3 regions of the Tepidamorphus sp. 3E244 genome follow, and region 1 is predicted to be linked to each of the others. Evidence: predicted binding sites of a transcription regulator. Region 1 holds the regulator's gene; each other region holds the start of a gene.
What was found. Region 1 encodes PhoB, which activates phosphate uptake and scavenging genes when phosphate is short. Its sites were predicted from a motif close to TGTCATNNANCTGTCAT; they were not measured.
Positions count from the first base shown of each region.

Region 1 (2,262 bases):
ATGCCGGCAGAGAAATCGAGAAACTCCTCTCCATCGACCGTGTAGACGCGCGCGCCCTCGCCCCGCTCGAAAGCGAGTTCGGCACGGGCATAGGTCGGCAGGATCGCTGTGACCACGGGTAATCCTCCACTCCACGGTCCGCACGCCACGCGACCCCGTTTCAACGGGATGGGCGCGGCGTGCGGACCGTCCAGTTCCGGGCCGAAAAGGCCCTGAAACGAAAGACGCCGCCCCGGCGGGCGGCGCAGCATTGCCCCACATTTTATTTGTTGAGCACGTCAAGTCAATCAGACCGCACGAAGCGGATAAAGCAGGTTCTCCACCGTCGATTCCATGTTCCGGCCAAGTTCTGGGGATAAGAGCATGTGTTGCATTTCGGACTCTTGCAGCGGAGTCCGGCGATGCGTTAAGTTTTGAATAAAGCACACTACATATTGTGCGGCGGACAGTTTCAGCCTCAAGCTTTCGTTCTGGCGTGATCGTGTACGGATCGCGGACGGGGACGGATTCTATCCAGGGGTCAGCTGCCACCGCCAGAAAGCGGCGAGGAGCATTTTTCCATGAGTTGGACTGACGAACGGGTCGAGTTGCTCAAGAAACTGTGGGCCGACGGGCTGAGCGCAAGCCAGATCGCGGCGGAACTGGGCGGCGTCACGCGCAACGCGGTGATCGGCAAGGTGCATCGCCTTGGCCTGGCCGGGCGCGCCAAGAGCACCCGCACCACAACACAGCGCCCGCGCGCCAAGCCGCGCCCGGCGAAGCCGACGGCGCGTGTCCCGCAATTTTCCGGCAACGCCGCACTGCGCATGGAGCCCGAGGCCGCTCCGCAGCCGGTGGTGACGCCGCGTCCTGTCCTGGAAGAGATCGTCATTCCCGAGGCCGAGCGTGCCACGATCCTCGATCTGAACGAGCATCGCTGCAAGTGGCCGGTGGGCGATCCAACCCGCGAGGACTTCTATTTCTGCGGGCGTCATTCCGGCCCCGGCGGGCCCTATTGCGACGATCACGCGAAGGTCGCCTTCCAGCCGAGCAGCGACCGCCGTCGCAGCTAGGCCGCGTTCATCGCCCGGTTGGGCGTGATGGAAAATCCGAAAACGACTTCAGCGGCCGCCCCTCAGGCGGCCGCAAACCGTTCGTCAAAGGCGTAGCCTGTCCCGCGCACGGTGCGGATCGGGTCCTTGGCGCGGGCGCGGTTGATCGCCTTGCGCAGGCGGCCGACATGCACATCGACGGTGCGCTCGTCGACATAGACGTCGCGACCCCACACGCCATCGAGCAATTGCTCGCGCGAGAAGACGCGACCGGGCGCGCGCATCAGGAATTCCAGCAGGCGGAACTCGGTCGGCCCGAGGTGGATCTCGCGCCCGGCCCGCTCGACGCGGTGCGTCTCGCGGTTGAGCACGATGTCACCGGCAGACAGGATGTCGGACATCAGCTCGGGCCGTGTCCGGCGCAGCATGGCCTTGATGCGCACCATCAGCTCGGGGATCGAGAACGGCTTCACGACATAGTCGTCGGCCCCTGTGGAAAGCCCGCGAATACGCTCGCTCTCCTCGCCGCGCGCGGTCAGCATGATGACCGGCAGGCGCTGCGTCTCGGTGCGCGCGCGCAGTCTGCGGCAAAGCTCGATGCCGGAGAGCCCCGGCAGCATCCAGTCCAGCAGCAGCAGGTCCGGCGTCCATTCCTTCAGGCGCGTTTCCGCCTCGTCGCCGCGCGCCACGGATTCCACCCGGAAACCCTCGGCCTCCAGATTATAGCGAAGCATGAGGGTCAGGGCTTCCTCGTCTTCGACTATGAGAATGGTGGCGGTCATCTGCGCGGGTTCGTCGACGCGGAGCGGGGCGCTCAATCGTCGGATCCTTCTTCAACGGTCGTCATGGAGGATTCATCGCTCTTGGGACGGTCCATGGCGATGGTCTCACCGGTTGCGACGTAGTGGATGTTTTCCGCGATGTTGGTCGCGTGGTCACCGATGCGCTCGATGTTCTTGGCTGCGAACAGCAGATGGGTGCACAGCGTGATGTTGCGCGGATCCTCCATCATGTAGGTCAGCAGTTCGCGGAAGATCGAGGTGTAGACAGCGTCGAGATCGCTGTCGCGCTCCCACACGGCGAGCGCCTTGACGGCGTCACGGCCGGTATAGGCGTCCAGCACGTCCTTCAGCTGGTGAAGGGCGATCTCGGAAATGTGGTCGAGGCCGCGCACGATCTGCTTGGGCTGACTCTGGTCCTGCAGCGCGATGACACGCTTGGCGATGTTCTT
Region 1 is NZ_JBJXCY010000001.1:171,555-173,816, reverse strand. It holds gene ACKTEK_RS00790 (aspartate aminotransferase family protein) at 1-116, opposite strand, end outside; gene ACKTEK_RS00785 (GcrA family cell cycle regulator) at 561-1,052, shown strand; gene phoB (phosphate regulon transcriptional regulator PhoB) at 1,115-1,813, opposite strand; gene phoU (phosphate signaling complex protein PhoU) at 1,846-2,262, opposite strand, start outside.

Region 2 (2,262 bases), 970 kb from region 1:
GCACGACGGGGGAGTTCTTGGACGTGCGGTAGAGCGTCTGCTTGATGGCCAGAACGTCCGGGTCGCGGGCGGCCTGGTTCAGGTACTGCACCACCACGTCGAACGATTCATACGGGTGGTGGATGATGAGGTCCTTGGCCTTGATCGCGGCAAAGCAGTCCCCGCCGAACTCGCGGATGCGCTCGGGAAAGCGCGGCGTGTAGGGCACGAATTTCAGGTCCGGGCGATCCACGTCCACGAGCTGATCAAGCTCGTGCATCGACAGCATCCCGTCGATGGTGACAGTCTCGTCACGGCTGACATGCAGCGCCTCGGCGACAGTGGCCTGCAGGTTTTCCGGCGTCGACGCCTCGATCTCCAGGCGCGTCACCGAGCCACGGCGCCGGCGCTTGAGCATGGTCTCGAACTCGCGCACGAGATCTTCGGCCTCTTCCTCGATCTCGATGTCGGAGTCGCGAATGATCCGGAACGCGCCGCGTCCGCGCACGTCATAGCCGGGGAACAGTCGCTCGATGTGCAGCCCAATGGTGTTTTCCAGGCTGATGAAGCGATAGGTGCCAGGCTCAGCCTGCGGCAGGGCGATGAAGCGCGGCACCTGCAGCGGCACGCGAATGAGCGCGGTCATGCTGCCGCCCTTCCGGGCCAGTTCCAGCACCAGCGAGAAGCCCAGATTGGGAATGAACGGGAATGGGTGAGCCGGGTCCACCGCCAGCGGCGTCAGCACCGGGAAGACGTGCGCGAGAAAGTAGTTATCGAGCCAGGTCCGCTCCGCATCGCTCAGGTTTTCACCCTCGACGATGACGATACGCTCCTCCGCCAGAAGCCCGCGCAAGGCGTTCCACTGGTCCTGCTGCCCGGCGACGAGCGAATCCACCGCAAGGCCGACGGAGTCCAGCTGTTCGCTCGGCGTCAGCCCGTCGAGACTGCGGGTGTTGATGCCGGCCCGCTCCTGCTCCACGAGACCGGCGACGCGCACCATGAAGAACTCGTTGAGGTTGTTGGCGGAGATCGACAGGAAGCGGAGCCGCTCAAGCAGCGGATGATCGGTGTTGGCCGATTCCTCCAGAACGCGGCGGTTGAACGCCAGCCATGACAATTCCCGGTTCACGAAGCGCTTGGGATCGTCGAACCAGTCCTTTTGCGGTTCTGCGGCCTTGGATACCGCGCGGCGCACAGGATTGGGCTGGGCGATTGCTGCTTCCGTTGGCTGGGGTTCGGCGGCTGACTTGTCCATATTTTTCCGTGTGGTGTGAACGCTGCGGCATCTTAGCAGAATTCTGCGAAAATTCGCGCGGCTTCCCGCCATGCCGATGAAATCCGCACTGCTCCGATACAAGCTCTTAGACCGGGATGGTGACAGTTTGGTGTCTTCGCGCCCGGCAAAGCCAGCAATCAGTCGCCGTTCATTCCGGCAATGACCTCGCGCACCACACCGAGCGTCACCGTGCGGCGCTTCTCCATGCTGGCGGTATCCACGGCCTTCACGAAGGCCTCGGCAGCGGCATGAGAGCGTTCGAGCCGGGGGATCGCATAGCGCAGTGCATTGGCCGCAACCGTGATCTGGCGGTCGGCCATCAGCTTCAGCAAAAGTGCTGAGAACAGCGCATCGTCGGGCATGGCGAGCGTCACGACGCGGGCAAGCCGAAGCCGTGTGCGCACGTCGTCAGTCTTCAGCGACCATGCGGGCGGGTCATTGCGCGCGGTGATGAGCAAGGCCAACCGCTTGTTGATGGCCGCGTTGATGAGGTGGAAGAACGTGTCCTCCGCGAAGGGCTTTCCCGCTTCTGGCGGCATGCCCTCGACCAACCCGGCACCGGCGGAGAGCATCTGCTCCATCACGGCCTCGGATAGTTCAGACGCATCAGCGCGCACCGCACCCGCCTGCTCCTGGAAGATCGCGCCGAGATGCGTCTTGCCGCTGCCTTCCGGTCCGACGACCACCAGTAAAGGCGGATCGGCCGTTTCCAGCTTGTCGATCGCATCGACGGCTGCGGCATTGCTTTCGCTGACGATGAAATCCTCGCGGCCCATGGCGGGCCGGAACGGAAGCTCGAGAGCCAGTTGCCGGTCGGGTTCGCCTGCCATGGATCAGCCGTTCAGGTTGTCCGGGGCCTTGTCGTCGGTGCCGCGATAGAGCGTGCTCTCGCGGTATTTCTCCACCGCGAACCGGGCTACCACGCCGAGCGCTGCGGCCATCGGCACGGCCAGCAACATGCCGACGAAGCCGAACAGATAGCCGAAGGCGAACAGCGCGAACATCAG
Region 2 is NZ_JBJXCY010000001.1:1,140,820-1,143,081, reverse strand. It holds gene ACKTEK_RS05460 (RNA degradosome polyphosphate kinase) at 1-1,234, opposite strand, end outside; gene ACKTEK_RS05455 (chromosomal replication initiator DnaA) at 1,393-2,085, opposite strand; gene ACKTEK_RS05450 (AI-2E family transporter) at 2,089-2,262, opposite strand, start outside.
Region 2: a site for PhoB is predicted at 1,354-1,370, ahead of ACKTEK_RS05460 (RNA degradosome polyphosphate kinase). Genes of this name have one in related genera too.

Region 3 (2,262 bases), on a different contig from region 1:
ACGGGCAGGGCCTGACGGAAGATGGCGACGCCGCAGACCAGGGCGCGGCCATGCTCGCGCATCCCGTGCTGGCTGCCCGGTTCCCGCCGTCGCGCCGGGTGGTGGTGCCGCAGGCGGAAACAGTCTGCCCCGGACCTTCGCTGGTTCGCGCACTGGAGCGGCTGCGCGAGGCGGCGGCGAGCGTCGCCCCGCGCTAGCGGCTCACCAGCAGCCGGGGAAGCGACCGCCGTCGATCAGCACGTTCTGGTTGGCGATGTAGCCGGCATGGGCCGAGCACAGGAACGCGCATGTCTTGCCGAATTCGTCGGGGTTGCCGAAGCGCTTGGCGGGGATTGCCTCGCGGCGCTGGGTCTCGACTTCCTGCACGCTCTGCCCGGTCTTCGCGACGGCGGCCTTCACCAGCCCCTGCAGCCGGTCTGTGGCGAACATGCCCGGCAACATGTTGTTGATGGTCACGTTGCGCGCCAGGTAGTTCGGCGTCACGCCGGCGAGGAACGCCGTCAGCCCGGCGCGCGCGCCCGACGACAGGTCGAGGCCGGGGATCGGCTGTTTCACCGAGCCGGAGGTGATGTTGACGATGCGCCCGAAGCCGCGCTCGGCCATGCCGTCGATCACGCGCTGGATCATCTCGATGGGCGTGACCATGTTCTGCACGCAGCCCTTGAGCATTTCTTCTCGTTCCAGTTCGCGGAAATCCTTGAAGGGCGGGCCGGCATTGTTGTTGACGAGGATATCCGTCTCGCCTGCGGCGGCGACCAGCGCGTCCTGCGTGTCGGACAGGCTGACGTCTCCGGCGACGGGGATGACCTCCGCAGATGTTGCCGTGGCGATCTCGTCAGCCGTGCGCTTCAGCCGTTCCTCGTCCAGCCCGTTGACCACGACGCGGCATCCGGCCTGTGCCAGTGCCTCGGCGCAGGCGCGCCCGAGGCCGCGGCTCGATGCGCAAACGATGGCATTCCTGCCGGCGATTCCAAGGTCCATGTCGCGTTCTCCTGCCTGTTGCCGTCTTTGCGGTGGCGACCGCAATGGGGCTACTGTCATAATAGTGAAACCGGAATCGGGCTAGGCCATTGCCAGCACTCGCGGGCTTGGGGACGTAAAGCGGGATGGGGTCCTGCTTCACGGAGCCCGTAGAAGAGAAGGGGATGTCCGTGATCAAGGCGGAACGAACTCGCAAATTCCGGACCCTGTTCGTTTCGGACCTCCACCTTGGCACGCGCGGTGCGCAGGCCGAGATGTTCCTGGAGTTCCTGAAGGAGCACGAGGCCGACACCATCTTCCTAGTTGGCGATATCGTCGACTGCTGGCGGCTGAAGCGCGGCTGGTACTGGCCGCAATCGCACAATGACGTGGTGCAGAAGCTGCTGCGCCAGTCCCGCAAGGGCGCGCGCATCGTCTACATTCCCGGCAACCACGACGAAGTGCTGCGCGATTACATCGGCACACATTTCGGCGGCATCGAGGTGGTGCGCCGCACGGTGCACGAGACGGCCAACGGTGAACGCTACCTGCTGATCCACGGAGACGAGTTCGACGTGGTCGTGCGCTACGCGAAGTGGTTGGCGCTGCTTGGCGACTGGGCCTACGTGGTGGCGCTTGCCTTCAACACGCAATTCAACGTGGCACGCCGAAAGTTCGGCTTTGGCTACTGGTCGCTGTCGGCATGGCTGAAGCTGAAGGTGAAGAACGCCGTCAACTTCATCGGCGAGTTCGAGGGCGCGGTCGTCGATGCCGCGCGCCGCGAGAAGGTCGATGGGGTGATCTGCGGCCACATCCACCACGCGGCAGACCGCATCATGGACGAGGTGCGCTACCTCAACTGCGGCGACTGGGTGGAAAGCTGCACCGCGCTGGTGGAACACCAGGACGGAACGCTGGAAGTAATTGACTGGGGCGCGCAGGTCCGCGCCGAGAAGCTTGTACCACTGAAACGCGACGAGGTTGCCGCCTGATGAAAGTCCTGCTCGCCACAGATGCCTGGTATCCGCAGGTGAACGGTGTGGTCCGCTGTCTCGACCGCGTGCGCTCCGACGCGCAGGCGCTTGGTGCGGATTTCAAGATCCTGTCGCATGAAGGCTTCCGCACGATGCCGCTGCCGACCTACTCGGAAATCCGGCTTGCGCTGGCACCGCCCGGCGCGATCGCACGCAAGATCGAGGCGTTCAATCCCGAGTATGTGCACATCGCCACCGAAGGCCCCATCGGCCATGCCGTGCGCAAGTGGTGCATCAACGCGGGCCAGCCCTTCACCACCAGCTACCA
Region 3 is NZ_JBJXCY010000002.1:222,824-225,085, reverse strand. It holds gene ACKTEK_RS09890 (ABC transporter substrate-binding protein) at 1-197, shown strand, start outside; gene ACKTEK_RS09885 (SDR family oxidoreductase) at 202-981, opposite strand; gene ACKTEK_RS09880 (UDP-2,3-diacylglucosamine diphosphatase) at 1,146-1,952, shown strand; gene ACKTEK_RS09875 (glycosyltransferase family 4 protein) at 1,952-2,262, shown strand, end outside.
Region 3: a site for PhoB is predicted at 1,036-1,052, ahead of ACKTEK_RS09880 (UDP-2,3-diacylglucosamine diphosphatase). Genes of this name have one in related genera too.